4 regions of the Terribacillus sp. 7520-G genome follow, and region 1 is predicted to be linked to each of the others. Evidence: riboswitches for the same ligand, from Rfam matches in the RefSeq annotation. Region 1 holds a riboswitch; each other region holds the start of a gene.
The links. A riboswitch is a leader RNA that binds a small molecule or an ion and turns the genes downstream of it on or off. The one in region 1 is predicted to bind S-adenosylmethionine.

Region 1 (5,703 bases):
CCTGGCTTTTGTTGTAGGTTTCATTCTTTATAACATCATCAAGCTGATTTTCAGGGAAAAGAACTTGCCGAAGACGAATAAGAATTTCCGTCGTGTGCAAATCCTGACTGCAGCATTGCAATCATTCACCCATGGGACAAACGATGCCCAAAAAGCAATGGGGATCATCACGATGGCATTGATCACAGCCGACCTGCATTCTTCGACAGATATCCCATTATGGGTACAAGCAGCCTGTGCGACTGCAATGGGGCTTGGTACTTCCGTAGGTGGTTGGAAAATCATCAAAACAGTTGGCGGAAAAATCATGAAAATCCGTCCAGTGAATGGTGTTGCTGCCGATTTGACTGGTGCGTTCATCATTTTCGGCGCCACTTATATTCATCTGCCGGTAAGTACGACGCATGTCATCTCCTCCTCCATCATGGGGGTTGGTGCAGCACATCGCCGCAAAGGTGTAAACTGGGGAACAGCGAAACGGATGGTCATCACATGGTTCATCACGCTGCCGATCACAGCTTGCCTGGGCGGACTGATGTATTTCATCTTGAACATCTTCTTCTGATACAGCAAAAACACGCTTGGAGATAACCAAGCGTGTTTTTTTAATCTTTTCGCAACCGTCTTGCCAAGACATTTCCCAGCGTCTGCATTGCTTGTACAAGTATGATCAGGATGATGATGACTACATACATGACTTCAGGCTCAAAACGCAGGTGGCCATATTGATAGGCCAAATCCCCAAGGCCGCCGGCACCTACCAGGCCAGCCATTGCCGTAGCCCCGATTAAACCGATTGTTGCAATGGTCAATCCCAAAATCATCGTGGAACGTGCTTCCCTTATGATGACACTCCAAATTATCTTGCTTGTGGAAATGCCCATGGATTCATACGCCTCGATGACACCTTTATTGACCTCCAGTAATGCCGATTCCATCAAGCGCGCAATATAAGGTGCTGTATAAACAACGAGCGGCAGGATTACGCCCTGGACTCCGATCGTTGTCCCAACCACCGCTCTCGTCAAAGGCAGGAGCAGGAACAAAAGGATGATGAAAGGGATGGATCGGATAATGTTGATGACCGTGTTCACAATCGAATAAAATACGCGGTTCTCAGCTTGTCCGCCTTTTCTTGTCATGACCAGCAAAATACCCAATGGAAGTCCGATCACGATGGAAATAGCCAATGAAATACCTGTCATCAGCAATGTCTGCCAAAACGCCTCCGTGATGTCCGTACCCCATTCCGTCCAGAACTCGGCGATCATGACGCCACCTCCTCAACCGTTACATGCTGTGCTTCCAAATACGCAATCGCCTTCTCCACTTCCGTTTTATCTCCCTGCAAGTGAATAAGCAATTTGCCGACGGAGCTCGCTTTCAGCTGATCGATTCCTCCTGCCAGTATACTCGGAACGACATCGAATTTCTTTGTGATGGCCGCAAGGAACGGCTCATTCGAAGCTTCCCCGATGAACGTCAGTGAAACGAGACGCCCTGTTGCAGACAGCCCTTCCTTCACACTATCAGGAATTTCGAAGTTCGCTTCATCAAAGACAAATTTCCGGGTCTGCGGATGCTTCGGCTTGGTGAAGACATCGATGACGGATCCTTCTTCCACCAGCTCTCCTTGATGCATGACACCGACACGGTCACATATGCGCTGGATGACATCCAGCTCATGTGTGATCAAGAAGATGGTGATGCCAAGCTCCTTATTCACGCGGAGCAATAATTCAAGGATGGAAGACGTTGTATTCGGATCCAAAGCACTCGTCGCTTCGTCACTCAGCAGCACTTCCGGCTCTTGCGCAAGTGCTCTTGCAATGGCCACCCGCTGCTTCTGACCGCCGGATAATTGAGCTGGATAGACATTCTTCTTTTCCTCAAGGCCCACTATCTTCAAATATTTATCAACGCGCCCTTTGATTTCATCCTTCGGCACTTTACTCAGCTTCAAAGGTCTGGCAACGTTCTCGTATACCGTAGCCGTCGTCAGCAGATTGAAATGCTGGAATATCATACCGATTTTCCCTCTTGCCTTACGAAGCTGAGCCTTCTTAAGCGTCGTGAGTTCCACGCCGTCGACGAATACTTCCCCTTGAGTCGGACGTTCCAATAAATTGGCACAGCGGATCAGGGTGCTTTTCCCTGCTCCGCTGAATCCGATTATGCCATAGATTTCACCTTTATTGATTTTCAAGGAGACGTCTTTCAACGCCTCCACTTTTTTCTTGCCGGTGGTAAAGGTTTTCGATACATTCTTCAATTCAATCATATTGCTTCCCCCTTACCAGCTTGGAACGACAGATCCCTGGAATTCATCTTCCACAAACTGTTTTACTTCATCGGACTGGTAGATTTCTTGAATCTTCTTCACAATTTCATCGTCCTTGTTCGCTGATCTTACAACAAAGTAGTTGGACCATGGATTGTTTTCCGATTCCTCTGCAAAGATAGCATCATCATTGATATTCAAATCAGCTCCCATTGCAAAGTTTGTATTTATTGCCGCTGCCGCCACTTCCGGAAGCTGAGCCGGAAGCTGGGAAGCATCCAATTCGACGATTTCCAGATTCAGCGGATTTTCTACGACATCTTTAGCCGTTGCGGAGTTTTCCGCCTCCGGATCCACTTTCAATACGCCTGCCGACTCAAAGAGTTTCAACGCACGATATTCGTTGGCAGGGTCATTCGGTACAGCGATTTTGTCTCCCTCTTTCAACTCGGAAATATCCGAAATCTTATCTGTATAAATCCCCATCGGGAAAGTCAAGGTCTTGAATACTTCCTCTAATTCATATCCTTGATTCTTCACTTGATCTTCCAGGAAAGGAAGTGTCTGATAGCTGTTCGCATCCAGACTGCCATCATCCAGCGCACTGTTTGGTGTATTGTAATCATTGAATGTCTTGATTTCGACATCGATTCCTTCATCCGCTGCCAATTCTTTTACTTTTTCCATGACTTGCTCATGCGGTCCCCCGCTGACACCCACCAAAATTTTATCATTTGCCAGCGCAGCAGATTTATCATTGCCGCACGCTGCTAAAAATAACGCCAATAATCCGATAAGTCCAAAACTTAAGATTTTTTTCATGTTGCTCTCCCCTTTTTCCTTCGCTGTTATCAACTACAATAAAAAAGCGCCTCTCCGGATTAAGAGAGGCGCATGGTATACATATGCACTAATTCTCTTATCTCTCAGTACGGCTTTTCGCCGTCTGCAGGAATTAGCACCTGATCACTGATCTGGTTGCCGGGCTTCATAGGACCTGTTCCTCCGCCACTCTTGATAAGAATTTCATTATACTTTTGTTGTTGATCTGTTTGTTACTTTACCTCCCAATCCAAACGTTGTCAATATAATTTCAAAAATAATAGAAAAATTATCCCGTTTCCCTGGTAGTCCCGTCATCCGAAAAGATAATGGGATTTGTTTGGCTGTATGGTTCCGCAACGATTCATGTACGGCATCAAACGAGCGATTGATCAATTCCCAAAGAGCGACAGGATCCCGCTTCTTTTTCATGTCCATCCTGAAATCCGCTCTCCGATATGACTACTATTATCATAAATTTGATATATTTGCGGAAGAGCGAAAAGGCAAAAGAATCACCCCTGAATTCCTGCGCGAATGGTCGGTTCATCCTAAATATGCATCAGCGTCAAGGAGCGCATAAAAAATTCATCCATAGCCGGAAAAGATGAACAAGAGCCGGATGTCAGACATCCGGCTCTCCTGTGTACAAGGCCTCCCAACACATACGTACACACAGCTATTCTCTTTGTATGCCAAAGCGGGCATTGATTTGACCACGCAGCATTTGCTGGCGGCTTTCCCGTTCCGCTTCCTTCCTCTTGTCTCTCAGCATCTGCTGACGAATTTCGAAGGTTTGCACACCCTCTTCCCTTTTGTTGGCGATTTCGATCAATTGCTCTACATCCGAAAAAGAGTACTTGCGATTTCCCTTCGCTGAACGTTCCGGAAAAATGAGCTTGCGTTCCTCGTAATAACGAATCTTGCGTTCAGTCAGACCAGTCAGCTCGCTCACAATGCCGATTGTGATCACTTTCCTGTTCTTATAAGAAGGCTCATTACTCATCTGTTCACCTCATCACCATGTGCTGTTACTTAACATTATACCGCAACTTTCCATTCATCCTAGTATTATGTAAGGAAACCTAACAAACAACAAAAAAGTTCGTCAGCATCGCTTACATGTTTGATGCATGGCAATTTGGATATACGTATACTGAACGTAACAGCAAAAAGAGATACCGGAAAGGAGCGTCTTGCACGTGGCATATGATCAGGAAGCCCTTGATTTAGCCAAACAGATTGTGGAACTCGACCTGAAGCGCGATGAGTGCTGGGAAGATCTCGCAGCACTCGCTGGGGATAAAGCATTCGAATTGCTTCGACTCGTTCAGAATAGATGATACATGCAAAAGGAGACCCGTAAAATGGTGTGCCCCCCAGAAGTTACCAAAACTTTTGGGGAGGCAGTTCAAAATAGGTCTCCTTTTCTCATTTCACATAATTCGGATAATCTGTGATGATACCATCGACACCTGCTCGGATCAGCGGCTGGACTTCCCCCGGTGCCCGGACCGTCCATGGCATGATACGCATTCCGCGTGAATGGATCCTACTAACCAATGTATCGTCCAGCGTCACATTGGTGAAATGTGTATTCACATAATCTGTATAAGCAGCAAGCTTATCAAGTTTGCGATTGGTAAGATCGGCACTTCTTGACGTCAGCACGCCAAGCGGCACATATGGCAGCAGCTGGGAAAGATAAGCAACCGATCCAAAATTGAATGACTGCAGGATTACCTCTTCATGCAAGACATTGGCCAATTCATATCGCTCCAGCAATTCTGCGCAAGCTTCCTCTATTCCGTCATAGAGTTCAGGGGACTTCAGTTCAATGAGGAACTTTGTCTTCCCCTTATACCGTCTGATCACATCCTCCAGCAGCGGGATACGCTGCCCTTCATATACAGAATCATATCCTGCGCCCACATCATAATTCTGCAAGGAAGCAAAGGTAAGGTCCTTAACAAATACAGTCTCTGACGGTGCATTGGCTGCTGTACGATTGATGGATGTATCATGAATGACGACAAGCTGGCCATCCTTTGTCATTTGTACATCCAGCTCAATAAAGTCAGCGTTCATCTCCAGAGCCAAATCGAAAGCAGCAATTGTATTCTCGGGCGCGAATCCAGAAGCACCGCGATGTGCGATAACAGGCATGATACTTCGGTGAACGGACTGACTATCGAGGGATTTAGTGGTTACGGACTCGTACGATGGACTAAACTGATTTGTCATTCGGATCATCTCCCTGGGGTTATCTGGATTGTAATCTTCGTAAGATCGTAATCTTCGAACTTTGGACAGTGATCTTTCCTTATTTTCTTGTACTTTCAATATAAAGGCTTTTTATTAAGGGGATGTTGAGCTGCTGTTTAGAATGATGCAGCTTATCTTAAGAACATGTAAACATACAAAGGCGCCACAAGCCACGTTTGCAGATTGCATACTTAGGGAATGCTAGTAGTACAGCACAATACAACAATAATTCTGGAGGTAGTTATCATGAGTTTCATCTTATATCTCATCGTCGGCGGTATCATCGGCTGGCTTGCCGGATTGATCCTTGGACGTGATGTTCCGGGAGGCATCAT
Region 2 (5,703 bases), on a different contig from region 1:
CTATTCCATTCCCCGCTCAACATTTGTTCAAACTGTGGTGCTCCCATGCTATAATATGGAAAAGAAAGGGTGATGCTGATGCCGATCATCTATCCACATGCTCTCACAGCCGACTCCACCTTTGCAATCACTGCACCATCCAGCGGGGTTCCCGCTTCCTTGCATCCCCGGATACATAAAGCAAAAAAGCAGCTGGAGAAGCTGGGAAACCGCGTGATCATAGGCGAGACAGTCTGGACCCAGGAAGCTGCCAGAAGCAGCTCTGCCGAAATCCGGGCAGCTGAACTGATGAGCTTCCTTACCGATCCTGAAATCGATGCCCTCATGCCGCCATGGGGCGGGGAATTGCTTATTCAAGTATTGCCAAGACTGGATTGGGACAAGCTAGCTTCAAGCAATCCAAAATGGCTGATCGGTTATTCTGATACAAGCACACTTCTTTGTTCCTATACGCTCCGGACAAATATCGCTACAGCCCATACAACCAACTTCTTCGATCTGCATATGGCATCACTCGATGGAACGACAAGGCAGTGGCATAAGGTTTTATCTGCACCATCACGCAAAAACTTTATCCAGCATGCTTCGGCCATGTATCAGTCTTCTTGGGATGCACTTTTCGAACAAGACGATGCAGCGGGATTTGATCTGGACAGCGAAACGGAATGGAAATCCACTACTGGTAAACCTGTTTCCTTTACTGGCCGATTGATTGGCGGCTGCCTGAATACATTGACGGTCATTGCCGGGACAAAGTATGCCCCGATCAAGAAATGGCAAGAGTCTTTTGAAGAAGATACAATCGTCTATCTCGAATGGAGCGATTGGAGTACAGCAGAAGCCTACCGGAATCTTTGGCACCTGAAGGAGCTCGGCTGGTTCGATCGGGCAAGCGGTGTATTATTCGGCAGACCCGCTCGAAGCACACCTTCAGAGGATTACACAGACGAGCAAATGATCCGGGAATTCGCCGATGAAATCGGATTGCCGATCATCTTCGACACTGATATAGGACATATGCCGCCGCAATTGACATTGATCAACGGTGCTTTGACAACGGTTTCGTATCAGGATGGGACTGGCACATTGACTTATCTGGAATAGGAAAGAGGAGCTGATGGTTCAGCTCCTCTTTCCTTGTTTTGCCGGATGCGTCCCGGGGAGATGCGGATGTCCGAATAATTTCTCCCGGAATGTACCTCCTGCATAGTCCTTTTTATACAATCCCCGCTCTTGCAGGATTGGCACAACCAATTCGACGAAGTCCTCCAAGTCCCTCGGCGTAATATAATGGGTCAGGTTAAAGCCATCCACTCCGCTCCTCACAAAAAAGTCCTCGATCCTGTCGGCCACCTGTTCAGGGCTGCCGATGATGATCTCCATTTCAGCTGGTTTGCTGAATTTCTCTTGTATCTCTTTGACCGTGAATGGCCTGGCAGCGTCCTTGGTCAAATATGCAGCTCGTGATTGCCCTTGTTCCGTATGCTTGTACGTGAACAGTTCATCCTCATCTTCATAGGATGCCAAGTCATAACCAGTCGATCCACCATACTGGGCCTTTGCTGCATCTGCACTCCAATATTTCTTGATTTCTTCATATTTCGCATATGCTTCCTCTTCCGTTTCAGCAACGACTACATTCAGGAAAGTGAATGCTTTGATTTCATCACGGCTTCTGCCGTATGCTTCTGCACGCGTTTTGATATCCTCGATATAGTAGTTGATTTTTTCCGGTGTCGGTCCGCCGACAAACACACATTCAGCATGCCTGGCTGCGAAATCGCGCCCTTTTTCAGAGGTTCCCGCTTGGTAAAGCACTGGCGTACGCTGCGGGGATGGCTCACTGACATGAGGCCCTTCAACGGAGAAGTATTTCCCCTTGTGCTTGATGCGATGTACCTTATCCGGGTCCACCAGAACGCCTCTTTCCGGATCTGAAACAACCGCATCCTCTTCCCAGCTGTCTTCAAGCAGCTTATAAGAAACCTCCAGGAATTCCTCTGCTATCCGGTAACGTTCATCATGCTTGACCATTTTTTCCAGCCCGAAATTCCGGGCCGCATTCGGTAAGTAGGATGTAACGATATTCCAAGCGACACGCCCCTTGGTCAAGTGGTCGAGAGTCGAGAATTTACGCGCATTATGGAATGGCTGCTCGTAGGATGTACTGACCGTGACAGCGAAGGAAAGGTTCTCCGACACAGCTGCCATTGCCGGGATGGCAAAGGCAGGGTCATTCAGCGGCACTTGGACTCCGTCGCGCAAAGCAGCCTTTTCATCCCCGCCATAGACATCATAAACGCCGAGTACATCAGCGAAGAACACCGCATCGAACTTGCCTTTTTCCAGCAGGCGCGCATGCCCGATCCAGTAGTCAAGCGACTTATACTCGCGATGCCTTCTGCTCTCGGGATGCTTCCATAAGCCGTGGGAATTGTGCATAGCTGCAGTCATATCGAAAGCTTGCAGGATGATTTGTTTCGTCATTATCTCTCACTCCTTTAAAATATGTAAAAAAGCCTCTTCCGTTTTACAGAAGAGGCTCCTTATCCAAGGCGAAAAGCTCCTCTTATCTGTCAGACCATCGTCTGCTGGAATTGGCACAGTGCATCATTGCCTGTTGCCGAGGCTTCCAAGGGCCAGTCCCTCCACCTCTCTTGATAAGAAAATACTATTTGATTATGTTAAATTGCGCTCGATTTGTTCCCGGTATTGACCCAAGGTGCTTGGCGAATGCTTCTTGAGCTTTTGCAGCAATGCTTCGTATTGAATCTCCTTTTCGCTGATCCGTTTCCGATAAGCCGCCCGCTCTGAATCATCCGTACAAACACGCAGTAAATCACGTAAGGCCACAATCTCTTTTTGCAGCTCCATTTCGGGCGGGACATAGCCGGCATTCTTCAGGATCTTATAGCTCATCCGCATATCCTCTGGTACGCCGGATAAATCCTCCAGTTCCAGAGGTTTCCCTGCACCGGGAAGGTTGCGGAATTCTCCACTTTCTTCCGCCTTCTTGATCCGTTCTTCGGCAAGCAGCGAAATCAGATCCATACAATCCCTCCCAAAAATCAAAAAAGCAACCGATTCCGCATCGGTTGCTTTTCATTATACAATAATCTGAATTATTTACCAATGAATTGCTGTGTCCAATAGTTACCGTTTTCCACGTACCCTACACCGATGTTTGTATAATCAGGGTTAAGGATGTTTTCACGGTGACCTTGGCTGTTCATCCAAGCTTCCACAACTTCTTCCGGAGTCTTTTGACCTTGGGCGATGTTTTCACCTGCAGTCTGATAGGAGATACCGAAAGATTTCATCATGTCGAATGGAGAACCGTAAGTCGGGCTGTTGTGGTCGAAGTAACCATTGTCAGCCATGTCCTGGGATTTAGCGCGTGCTACTTTGCTTAGCTCAGCATCTGCTTTCAATGGCTTGAGACCAGCTTTTTCACGCTCTTGGTTAGTCAAGTCCACTACTTGCTGTTCAAATGCGCTCAGCCCTTCTGCAGCTTGCTTGTCTTCTGTCTGCTTGCTGTCAGAAGCAGTTTCTTGTTTTTGTGCTGGAGCTTGTGCTTTTTGTTCAGTTGCTTGCTCTTCAGCTTTTTCTTCTTTTTGCGGAGCAGCTTTTTGCTCTTCTTTATTAGAAGCAGGTGCTTTTGCTTCCTCCTGCTTAGGTTGAGCTTGTACAGGAGTCTGTGCTGTTTCTTGTTGTGCTGGCTGTTGAACATTGTATTTCGCTAGCAAGCTATCAACATCGATGTGAATGTTATAAGCTGATAGATAATCATTCACCCATTTATTCAAATCTTCGATAGAAGAGAAAGATCCGCTTTTCACTACATGTGCTACGTGCACTTGAACTTCTTCTTTAGTTGGCTGTGCCGGTGCAGCGTTTGCTGTGCCTGCCAAAGCGCCTCCTGCCAGGATAGCTGTGGATAGTGTTGTTACTAATACTTTCTTGAACATGATGTTGCTCCTTTCGGGATGTATGTGTTTTCTTGATGCAGCAACATCATAGCATGCGTTTTTATGTAATATTGCAGCCTGGATTTTCCAATTGGCTCTCCTTCCCGAAGTCTCATGCTAAAAGTCGGTTCCTATGCGAAATCGCACCCGCTCATCTTGCTTTGAAACTAGCAATAAACAGCCACCCTGCTATATATTGGATGAAAATCAGGATTGACACCTTTTTTCCTTCCTAGTTTTTGTAACAATCCCTCATTATTTGTAATCTATCTGTAAATTGACTTTGCGTTTGTCTCTTCATATAATACTATCTTCCTAAACTTATTAGTTTAATCTGCCAAATTAGGATAAAGGTATCTCTTTAACACCTCTATACCAGGTGATAGAATGAACTATGTCGAAATTAGGAGCTTTTCGGCTCTTTGACGCATCCACCCCCATAAAGTAAATATCGGGGGAGAATGAATATAGTAGAAATATGTCATCATTGGAGGAAATATAATGTTTGCTAATCCTGAAATCGGAATAGACCTTGGCACTGCAAATATACTTGTGTATACAAAACAAAAAGGAATCGTATTGAATGAACCTTCCGTCGTAGCGATCGATTTGGAAACAAAAAATGTTGTGGCGGTTGGAGCCGAGGCAAAGGAAATGGTCGGTAAGACTCCCCAGAATATCGTACCGATCCGTCCATTGAAAGATGGCGTAATCGCTGACTATGACGTAACAGCTCAATTATTGAAAGAAATTCTGAAAAAAGTAAGCAAGGTGATGGGCGCTTCCCTTCGCAAGCCTACCATTGTTGTCTGCACACCGTCCGGCAGTACTTCCGTTGAAAGACGCGCCATACATAACGCAGTCAAATCCTATGGTGCCAAAAATGTTCATTTGATTGAAGAACCGATTGCCGCAGCTATTGGAGCGGACCTTCCTGTTGATGAGCCAGTGGCCAATGTGATCGTCGATATCGGCGGCGGTACAAGCGAAGTTGGCATCATCTCTTTCGGCGGCGTGGTATCCTGCCGTTCCGTGCGTATCGGCGGGGATTCCATGGATGAAGAAATTGTCCAATATATCCGCAAGCACTACAACATCTTGATCGGGGAAAGAACTGCAGAACAAATCAAGATGGAGATCGGTCATGCTTTGATCGAGCACGACGAGCTGATGATGGATGTCCGCGGCCGCGATATGGTAACTGGACTGCCTAAAACTGTCGGGATTTCCTCTAAGGAAGTACAGGTGGCACTGAAGGAATCATTGGAACAGATCCTGGAGACAATCCGCATGACATTGGAAGATTGCCCGCCGGAACTAAGCGGGGATATCGTTGACCATGGTGTCATCTTGACTGGAGGAGGAGCATTGCTCAAAGGCATGCAGCAGTGGCTTGCTTCTGAAATTTCCGTACCCGTGCACCTGGCTCCGAACCCATTGGAATCCGTTGCAATCGGTACAGGCCGTGCCTTGCAAATGATTACAAAACTGCAAAAAGCAGCAAAATAAAAACAGGCGTATCAGTCAGCTGATACGCCTGTTTTTTTTTATGGAAGGACAGCTTGAAAATGGAGAATTTTATCGCTTAAGCTGCTGTTTCTGATCATTGGAGCCAGACTGTACCAATCCAATGCCGATTCCGGCCGGGTCGTCCAAATAAGCAAGATAGAAAGAACCAGAACGACAATTGCCCTTCTGCTTTGGCCGCTTGGATAGCTTTATCCAAATCCTCCAA
Region 3 (5,703 bases), on a different contig from region 1:
AGCACCAGCTTCCCTGCCTCCCTTGATGCCAAAGTTGACAATGGAACCAGCACCGGATGGAAGCACTCTTTTGGCGATTTCATGGGATGGATGGCTGCTGAGCCCCGGATAAGCGACCCAATCGACTGCCGGATGCCGTTCAAGGTAATCTGCCAGCTTTTCTGCATTTTGTACATGGCGTTCCACTCGTAAATGCAATGTCTCCAAGCCTTGGATCAGCTGCCATGCATTGAACGGACTAAGGGCAGCCCCAAGATCGCGCAGCAATTGGACACGCAATTTTGTACTGAAAGCAAGCGTACCGAAGTCAAATGCATAGCGGATGCCATTGTAACTCGGATCCGGCTCGGTGAATGTCGGAAACTTCGGTGAATTCCAATCAAATCGGCCCCCATCGACGATCAATCCCCCGATGGAAGTACCATGACCGCCGATCCATTTCGTTGCACTGTGCACGACGATATCCGCACCAAGCGTTATCGGTTTGCTAAGGATAGGTGTGGCAAACGTACTGTCGACAATGAGGGGGATCCCGGCATCATGTGCCACTTCCGCGACTGCTTCCACATCCAGCACATGCAGGCTGGGATTTCCGATGATTTCTGCAAATACAGCTTTTGTTTTGTCTGTGATCGCCGCGCGGAATGCCTCCGGATCGGTCGGATCGACGAATTTGACAGTGATTCCGTAGCGAGGGAGCGTAGTCTGGAATAGGTTATACGTCCCTCCGTATAAATTCGTTGCTGCTACGATTTCATCCCCGGCGCTTGCCAGATTGAGGATGCTGTAGCTGATGGCTGCCATTCCGGATGCAACACCGACTGCTGCGACGCCATCTTCCAGCAAAGCAATTCGTTTTTCCAGAACATCGACGGTAGGGTTGCCGATTCGGGAATAGATATTTCCCGGCTCATCCAGTGCGAATAGACGCTCTGCATGATCTGTATCATGGAACAAGTAAGAAGTGGTCTGGTAAAGCGGCACCGCTCTTGAGCCTGTCGTCGGATCCGGCGCTTGCCCGCCATGCAATGCTAGTGTTTCTGCTTTATATACTTGATCTGTCATTTTGTCATTCCTCCAGTTTATATAGATGAAAAAAGCAGCTCCCGGTAAGAAGCTGCTGCTTATGCACGAAACTCCTTATCTCCCAAACTTCCGTTTGCTGGATGTAGCACCTTAAAAGCCATTTCCGCTTACAGGTTGCCGGGTTTCATCGGGCCAGTCCCTCCACCTCTCTTGATAAGTCAATATGAAATTTTCATCGGCTGCTCGAGTACCTCCCTGATATGGTGTCCCCACTTCTCGAACTCCAGCAGAAAACCATCATGCCCATAGATTGTATCCACATCCACATGCCTTCCCCTTGGAACTGCCGCAGCAAAGCGGCTTATCTCCTCTGGAGGAAATAGCAGATCTCTTGAAAATCCGAATGTCAGCACAATTGCGTCTATTCTCCGGGCGGCTGCTTGCCATCCTCCTCTTCCCCTGCCGATATCATGACTGTTCATCGCTTCCAATAAAGTCATATAGCAGTTGGCATCAAAGCGATTGACCAGCTTCTCTCCTTGATAGTTCAAATACGATTCCACCTCGTAAGCTGCATCATCCCTCCGGGAGGCAGCACGGCGGAAACGTTCATTATATTGATGGTCGGAACGGTAAGTAAGCATCCCCACCATCCGCGCAAGTCCGAGACCGGCCGCAGGTAATCTGTCCGGTGTATAGTATCCATCGTTCCAATCGGGATCGGAGGTGATGGCTGTCTTAGCCAAATGGTTATACGCAATCGCATAATCACTCACAAAGGGGGTTGCTGCGAGCGGAATCAGCACATCCATGAAATCAGGGTACATGACGCCCCATTCCAGTACTTGCATCCCTCCCAATGATCCGCCGATTACTGCCTTTAGATGAGCAATTCCCAGTTTCTCCAAGGCAAGACGCTGCACCAAAACCATGTCCCTGATCGTTATTGCCGGAAAGGCTGCCGCATACCTGCTTCCCGAATCCGGGTTTACCGACAATGCACTCGTTGTCCCATTGCACCCGCCCAATACATTGAATGTAATCACTTGGTATCGGCGGGTATCGATGTATCCGCCCGGCTGCAGCAATCCATTCCACCATCCAGTTGCTGCATCAGTTCCGATTGCAAACTGATCTCCCGTCAACGCATGACAGACAAGCACCGTTTCTCCCGAAGCGGGTCCGCTTTTTTCAAAAGCCACCTCGACGTTTGGCAGGATATTGCCTGATTCAAGCACAATATCCCCGATGAGAAGTTTGCCGGTTTGGTATGACTGTTGTAAATCCATTCTCCGCATGCTTCCTCCCCCCAACTAAAAAAGCCACCCTGAGAGGACAGGGTGGCAATATGTACCGACATGTCTCTCTCATCTCTAAAGTGCTCTGCGCACTTTCAGGAATTAGCACCTTAAAAGCATTTCTGCTTGCAGGTTGCCGGGCATCATCGGGCCAGTCCCTCCGCCTCTCTTGATAAGAGCTTGCTATTGATTTGTTAACAGGATTGTAGCATGGGGTTCTTATAGGAGTCAACTATAAATTCTGAAATTTCCATCAGGATATTCTTCCCGGAAATTTGGACGCCCCGCATCGGCAATTGCCGATGCGGGGCTTAAAATGTAACTTTTTCTATTGTTATGCGAGAATGCCTAATACATTCTCCTGCCGCGGTACTTGTTCCACATGGTAGTTTTCACTTAAACGATGCAATCCCTACCTCTATTGCATCCTTACGGCTCCTTGGCCGCTCCAGTCTGAATAAGTACTTCTGATTAAAACTATAGCAGAATGCCAGAGATCTTCAATAAAGTTACTCAAATATTGAAGACGTTAATTATTCTATCATGCTTTACAATTACTGTCAAACCACCGATGCAGATGTACTCCCCTCCCTCTTCCATTCCCGTTAATCAAAGAGGACAAATCGCCCCGCATTTCCCATCTTTCTATAGGAGACCTTATTTTGGTGACGCTTTATGACAAATAATCTGTAAACACTTACACAACTTGGTCAGAAATATTCACGTAAGATATCCTGACAAGTTTGTTACATTTTTTTGCAGGGCACTTATAATGAAAAAAGATTTAAATTTTCAAATAATAAAGAAGGCATTCAGGGGGTAGAGAAAATGGATATGGCCAATACGGTATTCATGTTCGTCGCAACCGTCCTCGTATGGTTGATGACACCGGCACTCGCACTCTTCTACGGCGGGTTGGTAAGAAGCAAGAATGTGCTGAGCACAACGATGCACAGCTTTACGACAATGGCAATCGTTTCGATCATTTGGATCATTGTCGGCTTTTCCCTGGCATTCTCACCAGGTAACGGAATTATTGGGGGATTGGATTATTTCGGGCTGAATAACGTTGGTTTCGATCCAAACGCAGACTCCGGACATACAATTCCATTCAACTTATTCATGATGTTCCAAATGACATTTGCGATTCTGACAACAGCCATCGTGTCCGGCGCATATGCAGAACGCATTCGTTTTCCAGCATTCATTCTATTCACAGTTCTTTGGGTCCTCATCGTTTATTCCCCGCTGGCACACTGGGTTTGGGGCGGCGGCTGGATCGCAGAAATGGGCGCGCTTGATTTCGCAGGCGGAAACGTTGTCCATATCTCCTCCGGTCTTGCTGGGTTGGTTGTTGCAATCGTCATCGGCAAACGTAAAAATGCCGGCTCCACTGCACCGCATAACTTGATTTTCACATTGATCGGCGGCGCATTGCTTTGGTTCGGATGGTTTGGATTCAACGTCGGCAGCGAACTTGCTTTCGATGATGTAGCAATGTACGCCTTTATCAATACGAATACTGCTGCAGCAGCTGGTGTACTTGGATGGATGATCATTGAATGGATCATCAATAAAAAGCCGACACTGCTTGGAGCTGTATCCGGTGCGATCGCCGGGCTGGTTGCCATCACCCCTGCCGCTGGATTCGTCTCCCCGCTTGCCAGCATTCCAATCGGCTTGATCGGCGGCATCGTCTGCTTCTGGGGCGTCGGCTGGCTGAAGCAGAAGCTGGGTTATGATGACGCACTTGATGCCTTTGGATTGCATGCAGTGGGCGGTACATGGGGCGGCATCGCGACTGGCTTGTTCGCAAGCGACTCCATCAATGCAATCGTCGAGCACAATGGCCTTTTCTATGGCGGCGGTATTGATCTATTATGGAGACAGGTAGTTGCCATCATTGCAACATTCGCCTTTGTCGGGGTTGTGACATTCATCTTGATCTCCATCGTCAACCTCATCTTCAAAGCACGTGCCACAGAAGAAGAAGAAGCAAAAGGTCTTGATCTGACGATGCACGGCGAACGTGCCTACCAGGATTGATCAATCTAAAAGGAGGAACGGTATATGAGTGACATGTTCAAGGTTGAGATCATCACAAGGAACTCAGCAGATCTTGAAGTTTTCAAAATGAAAATGGCTGAAATCGGGGTATCCGGCATGACGTTCTCCCACGTGCAAGGCTGCGGCCTGGAAGAAGGCTATACGGAGTTATACCGCGGCGTCAAGAAAGTGCAGAATGTATTTGATCGCCTGAAAGTCGAAATCGTCGTCAGCGCAGTTCCAGTGGATGATGTCATCGAAGCAGCAAAAAGTGCGCTTCATACTGGTAAAGCAGGTGACGGAAAAATATTCGTCTATCCGATCCAGCAAACGATCGATATCAATACAGGAAAACAAGGTCCTGCAGCCTTGTAACGGAAGCGCTCCTTAAAGGGGGCGCTTCTTCTATGTAAAAAGCCAGCCCGAACAGGCTGGCATGGAGAAGAAAATGAGCAGACAAGTAACATTAGGACGATTGTTCACATAAGATGAAGCAGAAAGCTGCTATCAGCATTCCCGCCATTGGCGGCGCAGCCTAGCGGGGGTGCTGTCTCTATACGACTATTCTAAATGATAGATTTTAGCTGTTTTTGGATCATTATGATTATAGCTGCGATCCTCATCTACAAGTTTCTTCAATTTCCTGACAGCATCTTCGAATTCGAACTCGGATATCTGTTTCGTTGCACGCAAGGAACATAGCATGGCATATGCGATCGGCATCGTATTCACTTCTACAATTACGTCTACATCCGAGTTGCCGCTATATGCAACGTTGGAACTATTTTCATTTCTGCTGAAAGGATTCTTGTTTTCTTCTCTGCTGAAGGGATTCTTATTTTCGTATTTTCTAAGATTGCTCATCGTCCTTCTCCTTTTTTAATTGATATTATTTACACTTTTTGCGGCTGTGGCGATCACGATGGCCGTTATCTTCGTCATCTTCAATATCTGCCACGTCTTCTACATCCGCATCGGATTTTGCTTTTACATTTACATATGCGTTACCGCTTTTGATAACTTTTGCATAGTTGTAATTGTAATTTTCGTTCTTATTTTTGGATTTGCTTTCAGATTCGACAGTGTCCTCTACGCTTTCAAATTGATCATCATCATCACGGCGATGTTTGTCGTAGCTCATCGTTTGATTTCCCCCTTCGAATTTATGTTTTTTCTCCCATTTTTCTCCCATGGGTGATTCCTCCTTTTTGAATTGTTATCGTCTTACAGTTATAAGCTATGCAGCTGCATGGAAGAGTGTATGGTCAAACTGTCCGAGGGCAAACATGGAATTTGCTGGTATAGTAAAGGGGGAGGTGGACGAAGTGACTTT
Region 4 (5,703 bases), on a different contig from region 1:
CCAACAGGGAGGGCAAAAAGGAATTTCCATTCCTGTCACGATAGGGAATGATGTCTGGATAAGCGGAAGCTGTACGATACTTGCCTGTGTCACAATCGGTGAGAACTCCATCGTGGCAGCAGGGTCTGTCGTAACGAAAGATGTGCCGGCGAATACGATTGTGGCTGGCAATCCGGCAAAACATATAAAGGATATAGAATAAAAAAAGCCGTCAAAAATGACGGCTTTTTCTCATTGGTTCGGCCAAACAGTCTTCGCTACATCAACGATGAAGCGCAGTTTTTCCCATTGCTCTTCTTCTGTCAATTTGTTGCCGTGATGCGTGGAAGCAAAACCGCATTGGGGACTGAGACAGATTTGATCAAGCGGGATATATTTCGTCGCTTCTTTAATCCGGTTGATCACTGCTTCCTTATCCTCCAATTCCCCGAACTTGGAAGTCACCACGCCCAATACGACTCTTGGACCATCTTTTGGAATATACTTCAGTGGTTCGAATGTTCCGGATCGTTCGTCATCGTATTCCAGGAAGAAACCATCCACCTTCTCTTTTGCCAATAAGTCCTGGGCAATCAAATCATAGCTGCCTCCGAACATATACGTGGAGCGGTAATTTCCGCGACAGAGATGCGTTGTCACGGTAAGATCCTCCGGCTTTCCTTCCAACACACCATTGATGACACGGCGTGCCAGATCGATCAAGAATTCACGGGAGTGCTCCCCATCGAATTTCGTATCAGGAGAAGATAATGTGGCAATATACACATCATCGAGCTGCAAATAGCGTACACCTGCGTCATAGAATGCCTGGATGGCATCTCTGTATGCCTGGATGACATCAGCTGCGAAGTCCTCGATATCCGGATAAATCGAATGATCTCGAATATCTGTATGGAAGAGCTGATTCGGACTTGGAATCGTCTGTTTGGCTACTGCCCTGCCAGCGACGATATCTTGGAATACTTTATAATCCTCAAGGAATGGATGATCTGGATTGAACGATACTTTGCCTGTATTTTTTATGTTATAGCGTTCTGTTTCCTCGCCCTTGAACAGATAACCTGTCTCCGGGACATACCCCGTGATTCCATTAAGGTGTTCGAGAAAATCAGTGTGCCAGAATCTTCTCCGGAATTCCCCGTCCGTCACCAGTTCCAGTCCGACTTCAATCTGTTTGTCGACAATTCTTTTGATTTCCGATGTCTCGATTTCCCGCAGCTCTTGTTTGGTGATTTGTCCATTGTTGAATTGCTGTCTTGCTTTGTGCAGTACATCGGGACGAAGCAAGCTCCCTACGTGATCTGCTCTGAATGGTGCCGTTTTTGTCTTGATTGTCATGTTCATCTCTCCCATTTTAATTTTTCACTATCTCTGTTGATCGCCCAGCAGCCTCCAAAGCCTGGTGCAGATCCCCGATAAGATCTTCTGCATGCTCCAAACCGACAGATAAACGCAAGAGGCCATCTGTGATGCCGCGTTTTCTCCGCTCATCCTCCGGCATGGCCGCATGCGACATCGCAGCAGGATACGAGAGGATGGATTCCACCGCGCCAAGACTGACGGCGAAAACCGGAATGCGAAGCTGTTCAACGAATACCTTCGCATGCTCCCTGCTCGGCAGGATGAAAGATAATACCGCTCCGTTCCCGCTGGCTTGCCCGGTATGTATATCGCGGCCTTTATGGGTTGGCAAACCCGGGTAGAAGACATCTTCCACAAGCGGATGCTCCAGCAAGTAGGATGCTATCCTTCCCGCTGTCTCCGTCGACTGACGCAGCCTTGCTCCCAGCGTCTTGATGCCTTGGAGCAGCAAATAGCTATCCTGGGCACCAAGGATGGCCCCGAATGTATTCTGGATGAAGGCAAGCCGCTCTCCCAGATCGTTGTCCCTGGTGATCAGGAGCCCGGCGATGATATCGCTATGCCCGGAAAGGAACTTGGTCGCACTATGGATGGCTACATCCACACCGAGTGAAAGCGGCTGCTGATACAATGGCGTCAAAAACGTATTATCCAAAAAAGTCAAGCACCCATTCTGCTTGGCCAACCGTACAACCGCACGGATATCCGTCACCTTCAAACGAGGATTGGAGGGTGATTCCAGATAAATGACCTTCGTGTTTGGCTGGATGGCCGCTTCAACCGCATCCAGATCGGTTAGATCCACAAAGGAATGGCTGATCTGGAACTTAGGAAGGATCTCTGTCACAAAACGGTACGTACCGCCATACACATCTTCGGTCACTACCACATGATCGCCCGCAGACAGCAGCATGAATGCAGAAGATATCGCTGCCATGCCCGATGAAAAAGCGAAAGCACATGTCCCTCCCTCAAGTTCTGCCGCCTTTTGCTCGAGCGCTTCCCGTGTCGGATTGCCGGAACGGCTATAGTCGAACGGACCGAAAGCATCGAAGCCTTCCTGATGGTAAGTGGAGGAAAGATAAATCGGCACGTTCACCGCACCTGTCCGCTGTTCCTTATGCCGGCCTTGGATACACGCCGTTTCCAAATGCTGTTCGCTCATAAGATGACCTCCTGATCCACTCTTTGGAATGCTTGCTGCAAATCTCCGATCAAATCATCCGCTTCTTCGATCCCGACCGAGAAACGGAGCAGCCGATCGCATATTCCCCTGGCTTCCCTTTCTTCAAGAGGGATATCGGCATGGGTCTGTGTCGTTGGATATGTAATGAAACTCTCCACTCCGCCAAGGCTTTCTGCAAATGTAATGGTCTTCAGGCTGCGCAGGAACGGATCGACCCATTTACTGTCCTTGACCCGGAAAGAAAGCATGCCGCCCTTGCCTGCGTATAGGACATCCTCCACCTTTGGCTGCTCTTTCAAATATGCCGCGATGCGCTTGGCATTGGTTTGATGCTGCCGCATTCGGAGCGGCAGCGTCTTCAAGCCACGGATGAGAAGCCAGGAATCGAGCGGGGATAACACGGCACCGATGCCGTTATGGAGTACAGACAGGCGCTCTGACAGCTCTACGCCCTTACTCACGACCAGTCCAGCCAGTACATCATTATGTCCGCCGATATATTTCGTCGCACTATGGATGACGATATCTGCCCCATGTGTAATTGGCTGCTGGAGATAAGGCGTCAGGAATGTATTGTCGACAATCAGCAACAGACCGTGTGCTTTCGCCAGTTGCGCATATGCATCCATATCGATTTCCTGCATCAGTGGATTTGTAGGTGTCTCCAGGAAGATCGCTTTTGTCTCATCCGTAATCATCGCTGCTGTTTCTCCCACTGTCCGAAATGGAGCGTAAATCGGCGTCACTCCGTATGATTCCGAATAGAAATCGAACAGTCGATAGGTGCCGCCATAAATATCCTCCGGCACGAGCAGGGAGTCTCCGGATCGGAAAAGTGATAATACGAGTTGGATCGCTGCCATGCCCGAGCTGCAGGCAAAAGCCCGGTCACCTTTTTCAAGCTTTGCGAATCCTTCCTCCAGAACAGCCCGAGTCGGGTTCTTCGTCCGGGTATAATCATAACCAGTCGATTCCCCGATTCCGCCATGTGCATAAGCAGTGGAAAGATAAACCGGCGGATTGACAGCACCTGTCACTTCATCACTTCGGTTTCCTATCTGTACAAATGTTGTCTCTAAGCTACTTCCCATATCGATTCTCACCCTTCTATATAAAAAAAAGAACCTTCTCCCCAAAAAGGAAGAAGGTCCAGTCATAACCGAATCAGCTTCTTATCTTTAAGGCGGATACCTTTTGGAATTAGCACCGTGTCTGGACAGACTGGTTGCTGAGACATCATAGGGCCAATTCCCTCCGTCTCTCTTGATAAGAAAAATCACTATTCATTTTTTATATTATAGCCATGTTAACATACAGGAAAATCCAGTCAAGATATTTTTGATAATTTTCCATCAAATACAATTATTTCTGTTGATTTTTTTAGGCAAAGCCGTTTTTGATGGCAGTCAAAGTAAAAAAATAGGATTGACACCCAGTACTTTTCGGTCTATCCTTTTCCTTACAACTGATATTTCTTATCCAGATTGGTGGAGGGAATGGCCCTAAGAAACCAAAGCAACAGGCTGCAAGCCGCAGTACTGTGCTAATTCCAGGTGTTTGACACTGAAGATAAGAAGAGCGGAAGCTTGAAAAATGGCCCTCTTCTTGTGGAAGGGGCCTTTTTTTAAGACAAAATCCGATTAATTTCATTGGAGATATCAAGATTATTACAGGAGGCTATAGGATGGAGACCACAAAGCAGACCCTTGCGGAGGTACATAAGGAATTGGAACAGGATTTCGCAGAAGTCGTCGAATGGAGACGATATCTGCATCAGCATCCTGAATTGAGTTTTCAAGAGACAGAAACAGCCCGTTTCATCGCTGATAAGCTGCACAGCTTCGGATATGAGGATATCCAGACAAATATCGGCGGCTACGGCATTGTCGCAGCGCTGTCAGGGAAAGAGACTGGGCCGACGATTGCCCTCAGGGCTGATTTCGATGCCCTGCCGATAGAGGACGAGAAAGAAACAGCCTATCGCTCCCAGATACCTGGTGTGATGCATGCTTGCGGGCATGACGGTCATACGGCTGCACTGCTCGGGACTGCCAAAGCATTGATCAAGCATAAGGACAGCCTGAAAGGCAAAGTCGTCTTCCTGTTCCAGCCTGCTGAGGAAGTACCGCCCGGCGGTGCCAAGGCGATGATTGAAGATGGAGCACTCGACGGCGTCGATTATGTCTACGGCGCACATCTTAACTCTGCTGCCCCTGTCGGGAAAATCGGTGTCGGCGAAGGATTCAAAATGGCCGCAGTGGATAAATTTTCGATCACCATCCAAGGAAAAGGGGGGCATGGCGCCGCTCCTCAGGAAGCTGTCGATCCAATCGTCATCGGCAGTGATATCGTAAGCGCCTTGCAGAAGATTGTCAGCCGCAGAGTCAGCCCGCTGGAATCCGCGGTTGTGACACTGGGTGTCTTCCAGTCCGGCAATGCGTTCAATGTCATTCCGGATACAGCCAAATTGGAAGGCACGGTCCGGACATTCAATGCCGACATCCGCAAGCAGGTCAGACAGCAGATAGAAGCAATCGTTTCGGGGATCACGAGCGGATTCGGCGCAACCTATTCCATCGATTACCTGCACGGCTATCCTGCGCTTTATAATCATCCTGAGGAGACTGCTCTTTTGCAGAGGCTGTTCTCCGAGCAATTCGGCGAAGAACAGGTAATAGAGCTTGAAACCGGGATGGGAGCGGAAGATTTCGCTTATTACCTGCAGGAAAAACCCGGCAGCTTTTTTAAAGTTGGCTCCCGCAACGAGGATACAGGCACACACTATCCGCATCATCATCCGAAATTCGACATCGATGAGCGCGCATTGCTCATCACCGAAAAAGCGTTCACGAAAATCGTATTCTCGTTATTGGGAAGCTAAGGAGGAAATGTCTTGAAGAAGAGATTTGCACTTATATCATTAGGCTTGGCGGCTACCATCGCACTGTTCGGATGCTCCGGCAATTCCAGCAGCAGTTCCGGCGCAAGCGGCGGAGAACCCGTGGAAGGCGGCGACTTGAACGTTGCCATGACAGCGGATCCCGACACACTGGACTGGATGTATTCCGGTGAAAGCGCTGCGAGAAAAATAGGCTGGCATATCTATGAAGGCCTGTTCGCCCTCGATAAGGATTACCAGGCTCGTCCTTTACTAG

Region 2: it holds a riboswitch for S-adenosylmethionine, as region 1 does, so the genes downstream of both, CHH53_RS04440 (LLM class flavin-dependent oxidoreductase) here and CHH53_RS01430 (MetQ/NlpA family ABC transporter substrate-binding protein) in region 1, are expected to answer to the same signal.
Region 3: it holds a riboswitch for S-adenosylmethionine, as region 1 does, so the genes downstream of both, metX (homoserine O-acetyltransferase MetX) here and CHH53_RS01430 (MetQ/NlpA family ABC transporter substrate-binding protein) in region 1, are expected to answer to the same signal.
Region 4: it holds a riboswitch for S-adenosylmethionine, as region 1 does, so the genes downstream of both, CHH53_RS14370 (M20 family metallopeptidase) here and CHH53_RS01430 (MetQ/NlpA family ABC transporter substrate-binding protein) in region 1, are expected to answer to the same signal.

What each region holds. Positions count from the first base shown of each region.
Region 1 is NZ_NQFP01000002.1:18,116-23,818, forward strand. It holds gene CHH53_RS01415 (inorganic phosphate transporter) at 1-565, shown strand, start outside; gene CHH53_RS01420 (methionine ABC transporter permease) at 606-1,271, opposite strand; gene CHH53_RS01425 (methionine ABC transporter ATP-binding protein) at 1,268-2,281, opposite strand; gene CHH53_RS01430 (MetQ/NlpA family ABC transporter substrate-binding protein) at 2,294-3,103, opposite strand; SAM riboswitch class I at 3,198-3,305, opposite strand; gene CHH53_RS01440 (MerR family transcriptional regulator) at 3,783-4,109, opposite strand; gene CHH53_RS17470 (hypothetical protein) at 4,306-4,446, shown strand; gene CHH53_RS01445 (glycerophosphodiester phosphodiesterase) at 4,535-5,347, opposite strand; gene CHH53_RS01450 (GlsB/YeaQ/YmgE family stress response membrane protein) at 5,615-5,703, shown strand, end outside.
Region 2 is NZ_NQFP01000010.1:53,640-59,342, forward strand. It holds gene CHH53_RS04435 (S66 family peptidase) at 79-1,104, shown strand; gene CHH53_RS04440 (LLM class flavin-dependent oxidoreductase) at 1,123-2,487, opposite strand; SAM riboswitch class I at 2,567-2,667, opposite strand; gene CHH53_RS04445 (DnaJ family domain-containing protein) at 2,680-3,051, opposite strand; gene CHH53_RS04450 (CAP domain-containing protein) at 3,123-3,968, opposite strand; gene mreBH (rod-share determining protein MreBH) at 4,470-5,477, shown strand; gene CHH53_RS17875 (hypothetical protein) at 5,572-5,703, opposite strand, start outside.
Region 3 is NZ_NQFP01000026.1:10,684-16,386, forward strand. It holds gene CHH53_RS10080 (PLP-dependent aspartate aminotransferase family protein) at 1-1,065, opposite strand, end outside; SAM riboswitch class I at 1,138-1,246, opposite strand; gene metX (homoserine O-acetyltransferase MetX) at 1,245-2,324, opposite strand; SAM riboswitch class I at 2,391-2,503, opposite strand; gene CHH53_RS10090 (ammonium transporter) at 3,153-4,370, shown strand; gene CHH53_RS10095 (P-II family nitrogen regulator) at 4,395-4,745, shown strand; gene CHH53_RS10100 (hypothetical protein) at 4,932-5,234, opposite strand; gene CHH53_RS10105 (hypothetical protein) at 5,260-5,562, opposite strand; gene CHH53_RS10110 (GNAT family N-acetyltransferase) at 5,687-5,703, shown strand, end outside.
Region 4 is NZ_NQFP01000042.1:31,929-37,631, forward strand. It holds gene CHH53_RS14350 (DapH/DapD/GlmU-related protein) at 1-202, shown strand, start outside; gene CHH53_RS14355 (5-methyltetrahydropteroyltriglutamate--homocysteine S-methyltransferase) at 232-1,338, opposite strand; gene CHH53_RS14360 (aminotransferase class I/II-fold pyridoxal phosphate-dependent enzyme) at 1,355-2,527, opposite strand; gene CHH53_RS14365 (methionine biosynthesis PLP-dependent protein) at 2,524-3,639, opposite strand; SAM riboswitch class I at 3,718-3,821, opposite strand; SAM riboswitch class I at 4,021-4,124, shown strand; gene CHH53_RS14370 (M20 family metallopeptidase) at 4,233-5,429, shown strand; gene CHH53_RS14375 (ABC transporter substrate-binding protein) at 5,442-5,703, shown strand, end outside.